2 regions of the Streptomyces sp. NPDC056479 genome follow, and region 2 is predicted to be linked to the other one. Evidence: riboswitches for the same ligand, from Rfam matches in the RefSeq annotation. Region 2 holds a riboswitch; the other holds the start of a gene.
The links. A riboswitch is a leader RNA that binds a small molecule or an ion and turns the genes downstream of it on or off. The one in region 2 is predicted to bind S-adenosylmethionine.
Positions count from the first base shown of each region.

Region 1: another riboswitch for S-adenosylmethionine. It lies ahead of ACFQ6S_RS31320 (aminotransferase class V-fold PLP-dependent enzyme); the one in region 2 lies ahead of thrC (threonine synthase).

Region 1 covers NZ_JBHTRZ010000008.1:500,716-508,800, reverse strand. The annotation lists gene ACFQ6S_RS31340 (c-type cytochrome) at 1-782, shown strand, start outside; gene ACFQ6S_RS31335 (Rieske 2Fe-2S domain-containing protein) at 779-1,828, shown strand; gene ACFQ6S_RS31330 (cytochrome bc complex cytochrome b subunit) at 1,825-3,462, shown strand; gene trpD (anthranilate phosphoribosyltransferase) at 3,598-4,662, shown strand; SAM riboswitch class IV at 4,734-4,850, shown strand; gene ACFQ6S_RS31320 (aminotransferase class V-fold PLP-dependent enzyme) at 4,995-6,377, shown strand; partial or broken gene ACFQ6S_RS31315 (glycerate kinase) at 6,332-6,871, opposite strand; gene ACFQ6S_RS31310 (Lrp/AsnC ligand binding domain-containing protein) at 6,906-7,187, opposite strand; gene ACFQ6S_RS31305 (rhomboid family intramembrane serine protease) at 7,184-7,951, opposite strand.
Region 2 covers NZ_JBHTRZ010000006.1:472,097-480,181, reverse strand. The annotation lists gene ACFQ6S_RS25615 (ROK family protein) at 1-557, opposite strand, end outside; gene ACFQ6S_RS25610 (ABC transporter substrate-binding protein) at 725-1,960, shown strand; gene ACFQ6S_RS25605 (DUF3263 domain-containing protein) at 2,010-2,261, shown strand; gene otsB (trehalose-phosphatase) at 2,324-3,184, shown strand; gene ACFQ6S_RS25595 (trehalose-6-phosphate synthase) at 3,163-4,596, opposite strand; gene ACFQ6S_RS25590 (glucosyl-3-phosphoglycerate synthase) at 4,692-5,636, opposite strand; SAM riboswitch class I at 5,810-5,979, shown strand; gene thrC (threonine synthase) at 5,998-7,284, shown strand; gene ACFQ6S_RS25580 (ubiquitin-like small modifier protein 1) at 7,331-7,606, shown strand; gene ACFQ6S_RS25575 (cold-shock protein) at 8,059-8,085, shown strand, end outside.

The DNA.
Region 1 (8,085 bases), on a different contig from region 2:
CGCTGGCGGCGGTCGTCGTCCTACTCCTCGCGCTGGCGTGCACGGGGGGGCTGTACGCCGTGTTCGCTCCCGCGGACAAGGCGCAGGCCGAGGAATCCGCCCAGTCCCTCACCATCGAGGAGGGCAAGAAGCTCTACACCGTCGGCTGCGCCAGCTGCCACGGAACCGATGGTCAGGGCACCTCTGACGGTCCGAGCCTGGTAGGCGTCGGCGCCGCCGCCGTCGACTTCCAGGTCTCGACGGGCCGCATGCCTGCCGCCACCTCCCAGGGCGCCCAGGTCCCGGCGAAGAAGAACATCTACTCCCAGGCCGAGATCGACCAGCTCGCGGCGTACATCGCCTCGCTGGGCGCCGGCCCGACCGTCCCGACCGAGGAGCAGTACGGCCCCGAGGGAGCGGACATCGGTAAGGGCGGCGAGCTCTTCCGCAACAACTGCGCCCAGTGCCACAACTTCACCGGCAAGGGCGGCGCGCTGACGAAGGGCAAGTACGCACCGAGTCTCGAGGGTGTCGACCCCAAGCACATCTACGAGGCCATGCAGACCGGCCCGCAGAACATGCCGTCCTTCCCCGACACCACGCTGTCGGAGCAGAACAAGAAGGACATCATCGCGTACCTGCATGCGGTCAACAGTGACGAGACGGTCAACCCGGGTGGTCTGGAGCTGGGCGGCCTCGGGCCGGTCACTGAGGGCCTCTTCTCCTGGGTCTTCGGTCTCGGCGCCCTGATCGCGGTCGCCATCTGGGTCGCCGCTCGGACCGCAAAGGCCAAGAAGTCATGAGTAGCCAAGACATTCCAGAAGAGAACCTGCCCGCTGAGCAGGACGCCCGCGTAGCGGTCGCCGACGAGAAGCACCCCTTCGCGGACCCCGGCCTGCCGCCCCACGAGCACCGGGTCCAGGACATCGACGAGCGGGCCGCCCGGCGGTCCGAGCGCACGGTGGCCATGCTGTTCACCCTGTCGATGCTGGCCACCGTCGGCTTCATCGCCTCGTACGTCGCGATCCCGCACGACAAGTCGATCTTCGTCTTCCCGATCGGTCACCTCAACGCGCTGAACTTCGCGCTGGGTCTGACCCTCGGCGCGGCGCTGTTCTGCATCGGCGCGGGCGCGGTCCACTGGGCCCGCACCCTGATGTCCGACGCGGAGGTCGCGGACGACCGGCACGCGATCGCGGCGGAGCCCGAGGTCAAGGCCAAGGTCATGGCCGACTTCAAGCAGGGCGCCAAGGAGTCCGCGCTGGGTCGCCGCAAGCTGATCCGCAACACGATGTTCGGCGCGCTGGCCCTGTTCCCGCTCTCCGGCGTCGTCCTGCTGCGTGACCTCGGCCCGCTGCCCGGGACCAAGCTGCGCCACACGCTGTGGTCCAAGGGCAAGCTGCTCGTCAACATGAACACCAACGAGCCGCTGCGTCCCTCGGACGTCGCGGTCGGCTCCCTCACCTTCGCCAAGCCGGAGGGCCTCGAGGAGCACGACCACGACTTCCAGAACGAGATCGCCAAGGCCGCCCTGATGATCGTCCGGCTCCAGCCCGACGACATCAAGGACAAGCAAGAGCTCGACTGGTCCTACCAGGGCATCGTCGCGTACTCGAAGATCTGCACCCACGTCGGTTGCCCGATCTCCCTGTACGAGCAGCAGACGCACCACGTGCTCTGCCCCTGCCACCAGTCCACCTTCGACCTCGCCGACGGTGCCCGAGTGATCTTCGGCCCGGCCGGGCACGCCCTGCCGCAGCTGCGCATCGGCGTGAACGACGAGGGCTACCTCGAGGCGCTCGGCGACTTCGATGAGCCCGTCGGTCCTGCATTCTGGGAGCGCGGATGAGCACCACTGAGACCACCGAGTCCCGCTCGCGCGGGAAGGCACCGGCCGGCGAGCGCGTCGCCGACTGGGCGGACGGCCGGCTGGGGATCTACTCCCTGGCCAAGACCAACATGCGCAAGATCTTCCCCGACCACTGGTCGTTCATGTTGGGTGAGGTCTGCCTCTACAGCTTCATCATCATCATCCTCACGGGTGTGTATCTGACGCTGTTCTTCCACCCGTCGATGAACGAGGTGGAGTACCACGGCAGCTACGTCCCGCTGCAGGGACAGCTGATGTCGGAGGCGTTCAGCTCGACGCTGCACATCTCCTTCGACGTGCGCGGCGGTCTGCTCGTCCGGCAGATCCACCACTGGGCGGCGCTGATCTTCCTCGCCGGCATGTTCGTGCACATGATGCGTGTGTTCTTCACGGGCGCGTTCCGCAAGCCGCGTGAGATCAACTGGCTGTTCGGCTTCCTGCTGTTCGTCCTGGGCATGTTCACCGGGTTCACCGGCTACTCGCTCCCGGACGACCTGCTCTCCGGCACCGGTGTCCGCTTCACCGAGGGCGCGATCCTGTCCATGCCGATCGTCGGCACGTACATCTCGTTCTTCCTCTTCGGCGGCGAGTTCCCGGGCGTCGACTTCGTGGCCCGCTTCTACTCGATCCACATCCTGCTGCTGCCGGGCATCATGCTCGGCCTGGTGGTCGGCCACCTGATCCTGGTCTTCTACCACAAGCACACGCAGTTCGCGGGCCCCGGAAAGACCAACAAGAACGTCGTCGGCATGCCGCTGCTGCCGGTCTACATGGCCAAGGCCGGAGGCTTCTTCTTCCTGGTCTTCGGTGTCATCGCGGTGATCGCGGCGATCGCGCAGATCAACCCGATCTGGGCCATGGGCCCCTACCGGCCGGACCAGGTGTCCACGGGCGCCCAGCCCGACTGGTACATGGGCTTCGCCGAGGGTCTGGTCCGGTACATGCCGGGCTGGGAGGTCAACTTCTGGGGTCACACGCTCGTCCTGGGCGTGTTCATCCCGCTGGTGCTCTTCGGCCTGGTGCTGATGGCGATCGCGGTCTACCCGTTCATCGAGTCCTGGGTCACCGGCGACAAGCGCGAGCACCACATCCTGGACCGCCCGCGCAACGCCCCGACGCGTACCGCGTTCGGCGTCGCCTGGGTCACGGTGTACATGATCGGCCTGGTCGGCGGTGGCAACGACCTGTGGGCCACCCACTTCCACCTGTCGATCAACGCGGTCACCTGGTTCGTCCGGATCGGGTTCTTCGCCGGACCGGTCATCGCGTTCATCGTCACCAAGCGGATCTGCCTCGGCCTGCAGCGCCGGGACAAGGACAAGGTGCTGCACGGCCGTGAGTCCGGCATCATCAAGCGCCTGCCGCACGGTGAGTTCATCGAGGTCCACGAGCCGCTCAGCCAGGACGCGCTGTACACGCTCACCGCGCACGAGCAGTACCAGCCGGCCGAGATCGGCCCGACGGTCGACGAGAACGGCGTCGAGCGCAAGGTGAAGGGCTCCGAGAAGCTGCGCGCCAAGCTCAGCAAGTCGTACTTCAGCGAGGACGGCCAGATCCCCAAGCCGACCGTCGAGGAGTACAAGGAGATCACGAGCGGCCACGGCCACCACTGATCGCCTGCCACGCCACGGTTGAGGGCCCCGTCCGTTGTACGGACGGGGCCCTTCGCCGTGCCCCGCGGCTGGATAGGGTGGACCTCGTTGAGACTCATGTCCCGCAGTGCGGGACATCTGACCCTGGAGCGGCTTATGAGCGCTGTGACCCCCGCCGGAGGCGACACCGCGGCGGCCCGCTCCTGGCCCCTGCTGCTGAACGGTCTGCTGAACGGCTCCGACCTGGCCGCCGACGACACCGCGTGGGCGATGGACCTGATCATGCGCGGCGAGGCGACGGACGCGCAGATCGCCGGCTTCGTCGTGGCACTGCGCGCCAAGGGCGAGACGGTTCAGGAGATCACCGGGCTCGTCCGGACGATGTACGAGCACGCGAACGTGATCGAGGTGCCGGGGCGGACCGTCGACATCGTCGGCACCGGCGGCGACGGCGCGAAGACCGTCAACATCTCCACCATGTCGGCGATCGTCATCGCCGGCACGGGCGCGAAGGTCGTCAAGCACGGCAACCGGGCGGCCTCGTCGGCGTCGGGTGCCTCGGACGTGCTGGAGAAGCTCGGCGTCAATCTGGAACTGCCGGTCGGGCGGGTGGCCGAGGTCGCCGAGCAGGCCGGGATCACCTTCTGCTTCGCGGTGAAGTTCCATCCGTCGCTGCGGCATGTGGCCGCGGCCCGCGGCCAGTTGGGCATCCGGACGACCTTCAACGTGCTCGGTCCGCTGACCAACCCGGCGAAGGTGAAGGCGCAGGCGGTCGGCGTGGCGGACCCGCGCATGGCACCGATCGTCGCGGGCGTCTTCGCCGAGCGCGGCAACTCCTCGCTGGTGTTCCGCGGTGACGACGGCCTCGACGAGCTCACCACCACGGCCACCTCCCGGGTGTGGGTCGTACGCGACGGCAAGGTGACCGAGGAGACCTTCGACCCGCGCGACGTCGGCATCGAACTGGTGCCGGTGGAGGCGCTGCGCGGTGCCGACGCGTCCTACAACGCCGAGGTCGCCCGGCGCCTGCTGGATGGCGAGACGGGGCCGGTGCGGGACGCCGTACTGCTGAACGCGGCGGCGGCGCTGGTGGCGCTGGAGCCGGGCGACGGGCCGCTGACGGAACAGATCCGCGCCGGCATGGCGAAGGCGGCGGAGGCGATCGATTCGGGAGCGGCGAAGCGGACGCTCGACCGCTGGGTCGCCGCGAGCAACAGCTAGGCAGTGAGGTCGTCCCGCGATCCGGACACGGGTTGCGGGACGACGATCATTTCACGTACGTTCCTGTACCAGGTCATGAGTGACAGTCATGAGGCCCCGGCCGACTGTCCGGCAACCCTCCGTCCGTGGCGGGGTGCCCCGGGTGAAGACCAGGCCGTAGGCAGCGAGGTCTACGGCAAGCGCGGGCCCCTCTCGAAACCAGGGGTCCTGGTCGTTCGAGGGAGTCTTCCGTGAGCAAGCGAATGCGATAGGGCCGCTGAGCCCCGCCTCCGCACACCCTTTTTCTCTTCTCCGCATGCCCTCAACTCGCATGCCGCTCACGGGAGTTCGCCATGTCTGTCTCCACCGCTGCCACCGTTCAGTCCGTTTGTGCCCCGCTGCCCGTTCTGGGCCGTGATGTCACCGTCCCGCTCGTCACGGGCGGCGAGGTCAGCTATGCCGCGCTCGACTACGCCGCCAGCGCCCCCGCCCTCCAGCGCGTCTGGGACGACGTCGCCGCCTACGCGCCGTACTACGGCAGCGTCCACCGCGGTGCCGGGTACCTCTCGCAGCTCTCCACCGACCTGTTCGAGAACGCCCGCAGGACCGTCGTCGAGTTCCTGGACTGCCGAGCCGACGACCAGCTGGTCTTCACCCGGTCCACCACCGACTCGCTCAACCTCCTGGCCGCCGCCCTTCCCGCCGACTGCCAGGTCTTCGTCTTCGAGACCGAGCACCACGCCTCCCTGCTGCCCTGGCGGGACGCCCGTGTCACCTACCTCAACGCGCCCCGCACCCCCCGCCAGGCCGTCGAGACCCTGGAGCGCGCCCTCGCCGACCGTACTGTGTCGATTGAAGGGGGCCACGGCCCGGCCCTGGTCTGTGTCACCGGCGCCTCGAACGTCACCGGCGAGCTGTGGCCCGTGCGGGAGCTGGCGGCCGCCGCCCACGCCCACGGCGCCCGGATCGTGCTCGACGCCGCCCAGCTCGCCCCGCACCACCCGGTGAGCGTCCGTGATCTGGACGTCGACTGGATCGCCTTCTCCGGGCACAAGCTGTACGCCCCCTTCGGCTCCGGCGTCCTCGCCGGCCGCGCCGACTGGCTGCGCGAGGCCGAGCCGTACCTCGCGGGCGGCGGCGCCAGCCGCAAGGTCACCCGGCGTGCGGACGGGGGAGTGGACGTCGACTGGCACGAGAGCGCCGCCCGTCACGAGGCCGGCTCCCCGAACGTCATCGGCGCCTACTCCATCGCCTCCGCCTGCAAGGCCCTCACCGAGGCCGGCTTCGACACACTCGTCGCCCGTGAGCAGCACCTGATCGAGAAGGTGCGTGCGGGCCTCGCCGAGGTTCCCGAGGTCCGGGTCCTCTCGCTCTTCGGCGACGACGCCCCCCGCGTCGGCGTCATCTCCTTCGTCGTCGAGGGCTGGAACAGCTCCCACTTCGCCGCCGCCCTCTCCGCCGAGTACGGCATCGGGGTGCGGGACGGGCTGTTCTGCGCCCACCCGCTGGTGCGGACGCTGCTGGGCAGCGACCCGCAGGCCCAGGGCGAGTGCGGTGCGCCCGAGGCCGCTCCGGGCGAGAAGTCCCTCAACGCGATCCGGGTGAGCTTCGGGGCCGGTACGCCCGACGAGCACGTCGAGCGGTTCGTGAACGCCGTGAGGGAGCTCGTCACGGACGGCGCCCGCTGGAACTACCGCACCGAGGACGGCCGTTGCGTCCCGGACACCTCCGCGTGAGCCGGTAGCCGGGCGCCCAGCAGGATCATCCGCAGGGCGCGTTCGGTCGCGTCCGTGAGGAGTTCGGAGGCCCGCACCAGGGCCTCCGCCAGGGCCATCGGCGCCGGCAGGATGCCGCTGAACGCGTCGACCCCGGGCACCTCGTGCGCGCCCTCGCCCAGCGTGCCCGCCAGCACGAGCACCGGGCGGCCGTACAGCTTGGCCCGGCGGGCCACCTCGGCCGGGACCTTGCCCTTGGGCGTCTGGTGGTCCAGGGCGCCTTCGGCGGTGACGACCAGGTCGGCGCGGGCGAGGCGGGTGTCGAGGTCGAGGTGGTCCAGGAGGACGTCGAAGCGGGGGAGGAGGCGGGCGCCCAGGGCGGCGAGGCCCGCGCCCAGACCGCCGGAGGCTCCGGTGCCGGGGCCGAGGTGCAAGACGGTGCCCGCAGCGCCGAGGTCGCGGGTGAGGACGTCCGCCCAGTTCTCCAGGCCGGCCGACAGATGCTCGACCTGTGCGCTCTTCATCCGAGTGAGCGTGAGCGCGGGACCCTCAGCTGTCCAGGCCGATGGCGAAAGCGGCCTCGATGTCGTGCTGGGAGTACGTACGGAACGCCACGTGCGTGTCCGTCCCCTCGACGCCGGGGATCTTGCTGATCCGCCCGGGGATGACCTCGGCCAGGTCCTCGTGCTCCTTCACCCGCACCATCGCGATCAGGTCGTAGGTGCCGGTGACGGAGAAGACCTCGGTCACGCTCTCCAGCGAAGCGATCCGCTCCGCGATCTCGGGGATCCGGTCCACGCTGGTCTTGATCAGGACGATCGCGGTGATCACGGCTGGTTCTCTCCCTCGGGGGCCGGAGCTGGGGCGGCCTTCACTCTAGTCGGCCGCCCGAACCGGGCCCACGCGTAGCCGAAGCCCAGCCCGAAGCCCACCAGATGCGCCAGATACGCCACCCCCGGGCCCTGGGCCGCCCGACCCGCGGCCACCCACTGGAGGGCCACCCAGAAGGGCAGTACCACCCAGGCAGGGAAGCGCAGCGGCAGGAACAGCAGGAACGGCAGCAGGCTTGTCACCCGCGCTCCGGGGAAGAGGAACAGGAGAGCGCCGAGGACGGCCGAGATCGCGCCCGACGCGCCGACCAGGGACTGGGTGGAGTCGTCGTTGGCGGCGGCATAGCCCAGCAGGGCCAGATAGCCGCAGCCCAGGTAGAAGAGAGTGAACTGGATGCGGCCCATCCGTTCCTCGGTCATCACGCCGAACACAAAGAGGAAGAGCATGTTGCCGAGCAGGTGCACCCAGCTGCCGTGCACGAAGAGGGCCGTCGCGGGAGTGAGGGCGGCCCGGGGCGAGCCCTCGAACAGCTCCGCGGGCACCACGCCCCAGTGGTGGAAGTAGGCCCGCTGCGCCGTCAGCAGTCCCTCGCCCGAGCCGTACACCGGATTGAGCCCCGCCGCCGGTCCCACCAGGAACAACAGGCAGCACAGGGCGATCAGCCCGTAGGTCACCGGCGCGGAGGAGCCGAAGGCGGAACGGACCGATCGGCCCGCCCTGCCGAACCGAGCTCCGAAACGCGCCACGCTCCAGTTGCCGATCATGAATACAGAGCATGACGTAACGGGACGCAGCCGCACAGAGCGCCTCGCCGCCTGGTACGGACGGGCGACGAGTACCCGCCAGGCCGTAGGGTTACGAGCCACACGCACCGAGCACGACGCGTCACGGACAATAG
Region 2 (8,085 bases):
CGCTCCAGGCAGCCGCGCTGTCCGCACGGGCAGGGGTCACCGCCGGGCCGTACGACGATGTGGCCGATCTCGCCCGCGAAGCCGTGGGCACCCGCCTCCACCCGGCCGTCGATGCCGATGGCGCCGGCGATCCCGGTGCCGAGCGGCACGAAGAGGAAGCGGTCGGCGCCCTTGCCCGCGCCGATCCGGCCCTCGGCGAGCCCGCCGGTGCGCACGTCGTGGCCGAGCGCGACGGGAACGCCGCCGAGCCGGTCCGCCATCAGCCGCCGCAGGGGTACGTCCCGCCAGCCCAGGTTGGCCGCGTAGGCGGCGACGCCGTGCTCCTCGTCGACGATGCCGGGGACGGCGACGCCGGCGGCGACCGCGGGCTCGCCGAAGCGCTCCTCGCCGTACGCGCGCAGCTCGGCGGCGAAGTCGAGGATGCCCTCGACGACCGCGTCCGGCCCGCGCTCGCGCCCGGTCGGGCGGCGGGCCTGATGGAGCAGCTCACCGCTCGCCCCGGCCAGGGCGGCCTTCATCCCGGTGCCGCCCACATCGAGGGCGATGACATGTCTCACGGGGGACAGTGTGGCTTGCGCACCCACGAGAGGTCTAGTCCACTTACGTGGTGTAGACCTTAGGGGGCAATATGTATGACGTTTCGAAAATTTCGAACATGGGCGTGGGGCGGGTTTGCGTGCAGCGGCGTAGTCGTAGTCGTAGGCGTACGGGAGCGATCGCGGCGGTGTCCGCACTGGGCCTGACGGCGGCCCTGGGCGGCTGCGGGCTGACCGGTGACTCGGACGAGGTGACGCTGAAGCTGGTCGCCGCGGACTACGGAGACAGCGAGTCCAACGGCTCCCAGAAGTACTGGGACAAGCTCGTCACGGCGTACGAGGCCGAGCACCCGGGTGTGACGGTCGACGTCACGGTGTACTCCTGGAACGACGTCGACGCCGAGGTCAAGAAGATGGTCGACGCCGGTGAGGCGCCGGACATGGCGCAGATCGGCGCGTACGCCGACTACGCCGCGAAGGGTCTGCTCTACCAGGCCGACGAACTGCTCTCCATCCCCGTCCAGGCCGACTTCGTCGGGCAGTTCGCGGACGCGGGTCAGGTGAACGGGGTGCAGTACGGCATACCGTTCGCCTCCTCGACGCGCCTGCTCTTCTACAACAAGACGCTCTTCGAGAAGGCCGGTGTCACCGCGCCGACGACCTGGAAGGAACTGGCCGCCGACGCCGAGGCGCTGAAGGCGGACGGCGTGAAATACCCGTACGCGCTGCCGCTCGGGCCCGAAGAGGCGCAGGCCGAGACGATGCAGTGGCTGCTGAGCGGCGGGGGCGGATACACCGACACCGACCTCGGCACGTACAGCATCGACTCCTCGGAGAACGTCACCACCTTCAACTGGCTCAAGAACGACCTGGTCGGCAAGGGGCTGACGGGCCCGGTGGCGCCGGGCGAGCTCAACCGGGCCGAGGCGTTCTCCGCGTTCGCGGCGGGGGACGTGGGCATGCTCAACGGCCATCCGTCCCTGATGCAGATGGCCGGGAAGAAGGGCGTGAAGTACGGCATGGTGCCGATGCCCGGGGTGGACGGCCCGAGCAAGGTCTCCATGGGCGTGGCGGACTGGATGATGGCGTTCAAGGAGAACGGCCATGCGGACCAGGTGGGCGATTTCCTCGACTTCGTCTACGACAAGGAGAACGTCCTGGACTTCTCCCGGGAGTACGACCTGCTTCCCGTCACGAACTCCGCGTCCAGGGTGATGACCGGGGCCGGGCAGGATGCCGACCTCAAGCCGTTCCTGGAGGAGCTTCCGCTCTCCGAGCTGTACCCGGTCGGGCGGACGTCCTGGGCCGCGGTGAGTGCGGACGTCAAGCAGCGGATCGGTAAGGCCGTGTCCTCCGGGGGCAGCCCGGCGGCGATTCTGGGGCAGCTGCAGTCGACGGCCACGCGGGCGGAGAGCGCGGAGTAGCCGGTCGCCGGTGGTCCGGTTGTCGGTGGTGGGGGTTACGGTGCGAGCCATGACCCAGGACCCGCCCGACCCCACCGCCGCGCTCGCCGACCGCGAGCGGGCCATCCTCGCTCTGGAGCGCCGGGGCTTTGCGGGCCCCGGCGCCAAGGAGCGGGCGATACGCGAGGAGCTCGGCCTGGCCCCCGTCCGCTACTACCAGCTGCTGAACGCCCTGCTGGACGACCCGAGGGCACTGGCCGACGACCCCGTGACGGTGAATCGGCTGCGACGGGTGCGGGAGACCCGGCGGGGGGAGCGCTGACGGAGGGCTGGAACCCTCCGTGCCGCGCGGTTCATTCGGGCCCCGCTGGATAGGGTCGACGTATGGCCAGTCACAAGGATCTGACCGACCCCGCGGACGCTCTGCCCACCCCTTCGACCGGACCCGGCCGCGACGGACTCGCCGCCATCCTCGCGCGCCCCGCCCGTGCCCTGATCGCGCTGGACTTCGACGGGACGCTCGCCCCGATCGTGCCGGACCCGGAGAAGGCACGGGCGCACCCCGACGCCCTGCCCGCGCTCGCGGCACTCGCCCCGAAGGTCGCCGCCGTCGCGGTGGTCACCGGCCGCCCGGCCGACGTCGCCGTGCGGTACGGCGGATTCGCCGGGGTCCCGGGCCTGGAGCACCTCGTCGTGCTCGGGCACTACGGCGCCGAGCGCTGGGACGCCGTCAGCGGTGAGGTCACCGCACCCGACCCCCACCCCGGCGTGGCCGCCGTCCGGGCCGCACTGCCCGGGCTGCTCGACGGGCACGGCACCTGGACCGAGGACAAGGGCCACGCCATCGCCGTGCACACACGACGCGGGAAAGACCCGCAAGGCACCTTCGACGCCCTCCGCGAACCCCTCACCGACCTCGCCGCCCGCAACGGCCTGATCGTCGAACCCGGCCGTATGGTCCTCGAACTCCGCCCGCCGGGCATGGACAAGGGCGTGGCGCTCCGCGAATACGTCCGGGAACTCGGCGCCGAGTCCGTCCTCTACGCCGGCGACGACCTCGGCGACCTCCCCGCCTACGCCGCCGTCGACCGACTCCGCTCCGACGGCACCCCGGGTCTGCTGGTGTGCAGCGGCAGCGAGGAGGTCACCGAGCTGTCGAAGCAGGCGGACATCGTGGTCGACGGCCCGGAGGGTGTCGTACGGCTGCTGCGAGGGCTCGCGGCTCAGGCCGCCGGGCCGGGCTGACCCGGCGTCCCCTCCTCCAGGGCACGCAACTGGTCCAGGAACCACTGCGCCGGCGGCAGCGCGGTCGCTGCCGCCGCCAGCCGCTTCGACCGCTCCGCCCGCTCCTCCGGCCGCATGGTCAACGCCTCGTGCAGCGCCCGAGCGGTGTCGATCACGTCGTAAGGATTGACGGCGTACGCGTCCTCGCCGAGTTCCTCGAAGGCCCCCGCCTCCCGGGACAGCACCAGCGCGCAGCCCTCGTCGGAGACGACCGGCACCTCCTTCGCGACCAGGTTCATGCCGTCCCGGATGGGGTTGACCAGCGCCACGTCCGCCAGCCGGTACGCGGCCAGCGAGCGGGCGAAGTCGTCCTTGACGTGGAGCACGATCGGGGTCCAACCCGGCGTCCCGTACCGGGAGTTGATCTCCTCCGCCAGCCGCTGGACCTCGGCCGTGTAGGCGCGGTACACCGCCAGGTCCTGCCGCGAGGGGTAGGCGAAGGCCACGTGCACCACCCGCTCGCGCCACTCGGGGTGGTCGTCGAGCAGCTGCCGGTACGCCAGCAGGCCGCGCACGATGTTCTTGGACAGCTCGGTCCGGTCGACCCGCACGATCGTCCTGCGGGCCGCCCCGTCCGCGGTCGTGCCGATCTCGCGGCGCAGCACGGCCATCCGCTCGGCGACATCCGTCTCGTGCGAACGCGCCCGCAGGAAGTCCGCGTCCGCCCCCAGCCCGTGCACCCCGACCCGGGTGCCCCCGAGCCCGCCGGCGATGTCCGCGCAGCACGCCTCGAACGCGTCCGCCCAGCGCCGGGTGAGGAACCCCAGCCGATCCGCGCCGAGCATCCCGCGCAGCACCTGGCCCGCGATGTCGCCGGGCAGCATCCGGAAGTACTCGGGCGGCGCCCACGGCGTGTGCGAGAAGTGACCGATCCGCAGGTCAGGGCGCAGCTCGCGCAGCATCCCCGGCACCAGCGTCAGGTGATAGTCCTGCACCAACACCGCCGCCCCCGGCCCCGCCCGCCCGGCCAGCGCCTCGGCGAAGGCGCGGTTGTAGGTCTCGTACGAGGCCCACTGGCGCCGGAACTCCGCGTCGAAGACCGGCTCCAGCGGTGTCTGGTACAGCATGTGGTGGACGAACCACAGGACCGAGTTCGCGATGCCGTTGTACGCGTCGGCGTGCACGCCGGCCGGGATGTCCAGCATCAGCACGCCGTCCTCGCCGACCCCGCGCCGCACCGCCTCCCGGTCCCCGTCGGACAGCGCCGAGCACACCCACAGGGCGCCCGCCTCCGGCCCGATCGCCGACAGCCCGGAGACGACTCCGCCGCCGCCCCTCTTGGAGTGCAGCGAGCCGTCGTCGCGCACCTCGTACGAGACCGGGCCGCGGTTCGACGCGACGAGCACCTTGGCAGCACCCTGAGTGGAAGCCATACGCCTCAACCTAGCCCGGCCCGGAAACGCTCAAACGTACGGTTCCGCTCAGTGGGCGGCACTTGTACCCCCTGTATACGGCCGGTTTCCGGCGTTTACGCGACCTTCCGCGTCGCATACTCGGCGATCTCCACCATCGGCGGCCGTTCCTCCGTGTCCACGGAGTACGTACGTGGCTCGAACCCGTCCTCGCCGCGCTCGAACTGGGTCAGCGAAGGCCGGACCAGATGCCCGCGGGCCAGCCTCAGCTGGGCCGTGCGGTAGATCGCGGCGGACATCCGGCCCAGGGCCTGTCCGTCCTGGTGGCGGTGCTTGCGCACCCCCACGTCCACCTGGGCCAGCGCGTCCAGGCCCACCAGATGCAGGGCGTCGACCAGCATGCCCAGCTCGACGCCGTATCCGACGGGGAACGGCAGCTGCTCCAGCAGCGACCTGCGTGCCGCGTACTCGCCGCCCAGCGGCTGCACGAAACCGGCGAGCTGCGGCCAGTGCATGTTCAGCAGCGGGCGCGCCATGAGCTCGGTCACCCGGCCGCCCTGTCCGGCCGCCGAGCCGAGCGGGCGGTCGTACATCGCCTTGACCAGATCCACGCCGGGGTCGGTGAGCAGCGGGCCGACGATGCCCGAGACGAAGTCGGAGGAGAACTCCCTGAGGTCGGCGTCGATGAAGCAGACGATGTCCCCGCTCGTCACGAGCAGGGAGCGCCAGAGCACCTCGCCCTTGCCGGGGACGGCCGGGAGGTGCGGGAGGATCTCGTCCCGGTGCACCACCCGAGCGCCCGCCGCGGCGGCCACCTCGGAGGTGCGGTCGGTGGATCCCGAGTCGACGACGACGATCTCGTCGACCAGCGGAACCTGCCGGACCAGGTCATGGGCGATGATCGCGACGATGTCGCCGACCGTCTCCTCCTCGTTGAGTGCGGGCAGCACCACGGAGACCGACTGACCCGTACGCTGCTTGGCGGCCAGGATCTGGTGCAGCGGGCGATCGGCAACGGACCAGGAGCGGCTGTTCAGCCAGCGGTCGACTTCTTCCAGCACGGTCGGCGGCTCCTCACTGTCGGGATGCGTGCCCGTCGCGTCAGCGGCAGAATCATCGCAGTCATCTCGCGGTTCGGACGGCTCTCTCAACTGTCCTGGCGTTCGGTTACAGTCTTGAACAACGCGGATGACCATCGCATGTCCGAGGTCGACCGTCGTCCACAACCGAATACCGCTCATCCAGAGGGGCAGAGGGATACGGCCCGATGAAGCCCCGGCAACCCTCCAGTCGGTTCTCGTAGATCAGCGTCGATCGTCACCGTTGATCGTCTCCGCGAGGCTCCCGGCTAGGGAAGGTGCCAAATCCGTCTCACGACGAGATGCGTCGTGAGGAAGATGAGGAGAAAGGGCCTCGCCTCACATGGCTGTGCAGACTGTTGCAAGCACCACCGACTCCACCGTAGACCTCGGTCCCGCCGCGGCGCTGTCCTGCCGCGAGTGCGGTCACCGGGTCCCTCTCGGCCCGGTCTTCGCGTGCGAGGAGTGTTTCGGCCCGCTGGAGATCGCGTACGACTTCTCGGCCTATGACGCCGAGGAGCTCCGCAAGCGGATCGAAGCGGGCCCCGCGAACATCTGGCGCTATGCGCCCCTGCTGCCCGTCCCGGCCGACGTGGCGACCAAGCCGAACATCAACCCCGGGTGGACCAAGCTCGTCCAGGCCGACAACCTCGGAGCCGAGCTCGGCGTCGACGCCGGCAAGCTGTTCGTCAAGGACGACTCCGGCAACCCGACGCACTCCTTCAAGGACCGCGTGGTCGCTCAGGCCATCGAGGCCGCGCGCGCCTTCAACTTCACCACCCTCTCCTGCTCATCCACCGGCAACCTCGCCGGTGCGGTGGGCGCCGCCGCGGCCCGCGCCGGCTTCCGGTCCTGTGTGTTCATCCCGCACGACCTCGAGCAGGGCAAGGTCGTCATGGCCGCGGTCTACGGCGGCGAGCTCGTCGGCATCGAGGGCAACTACGACGACGTGAACCGTTTCTGCTCCGAGCTGATCGGCGACCCGGCCGGCGAGGGCTGGGGCTTCGTCAACGTCAACCTGCGGCCGTACTACGCCGAGGGCTCCAAGACCCTGGCGTACGAGATCTGCGAGCAGCTCGGCTGGCAGCTCCCCGACCAGCTGGTCGTGCCGATCGCCTCGGGCTCGCAGCTCACGAAGATCGACAAGGGGCTCCAGGAGCTGATCAAGCTCGGGCTCGTCGAGGACAAGCCGTACAAGATCTTCGGTGCGCAGGCCGAGGGCTGCTCGCCGGTGTCGACGGCGTTCAAGGCCGGCCACGACGTGGTCCGCCCCCAGAAGCCGAACACCATCGCCAAGTCGCTGGCGATCGGCAACCCGGCCGACGGTCCGTACGTCCTGGACATCGCCCGCCGCACGGGTGGTTTCGTGGAGGACGTGACGGACGAGCAGGTCGTCGACGCGATTCGGCTGCTCGCCCGGACCGAGGGGATCTTCGCGGAGACCGCCGGTGGAGTGACCGTGGGTGTGACGCAGAAGCTGATCGAGAACGGTGTGCTGGACCCGAGTCTCACGACCGTCGTGCTCAACACCGGCGATGGGCTGAAGACGTTGGACGCGGTGGCCGGTACGGGGCTGACTGCGACGATTCGTCCCAACCTGGACTCGTTCCGCGAGGCCGGTCTCGTCTGAGACGCCTGTCCCACCGAACCTGCACACTGACCGGAGGTCACACCGTATGAGCGTCAACGTCCGCATCCCCACCATCCTGCGCACCTACACGGGTGGCCAGGCCGAGGTCGCCGCCGAAGGCGCCACCCTCGGCGAGGTCATCGCCGACCTGGAGAAGAACCACACCGGGATCGCCGCCCGGGTTCTCGACGACCAGGGCAAGCTGCGTCGGTTCGTCAATGTGTACGTCAATGACGACGACGTGCGTTTCGAGCAGGGGCTGGAGACGGCCACTCCCGACGGTGCGGGCGTTTCCATCATCCCGGCCGTCGCCGGCGGCTGACCGAGGCTGACCGAATGACCGATCATTACCTTCGGTAACTCAGGTTACTGAGAGTTCATCGAATTGCCCCCTCCGTGAGAGAAGCGGAGGGGGCAATTCTGTGTGGTTGAGCGAGGTACAGTTGGGGAACGTGCCGCCGATCTCCGAGTCGGTTGCCCTTGATTTCTGCCGTAAGCCCGACAAGAAGTAGCCAAAGTGTGCGGGTTTTTTGCGGCTTTTGTTCCGTATGCCGGGTCCGACTTGACCTGAAGTCAGCGGAATTGTCCCCACATTCCCGACCGGTCGTGCCCGGATTTCTCGTCCGATTGACCTGTTGCAGACGGCAGTTGGGCAGATACATTCAGCCGCGGTCGACGCGTTCCGGCGCACGCCCCCGACCGATGGGGGGTGAGGTCTGACCCGGATCCGCGAAGTGTGGATCTGTGCAAGGGCCAGTAATAGGGGAGTTAGGCATGGCTCAGGGCACCGTCAAGTGGTTC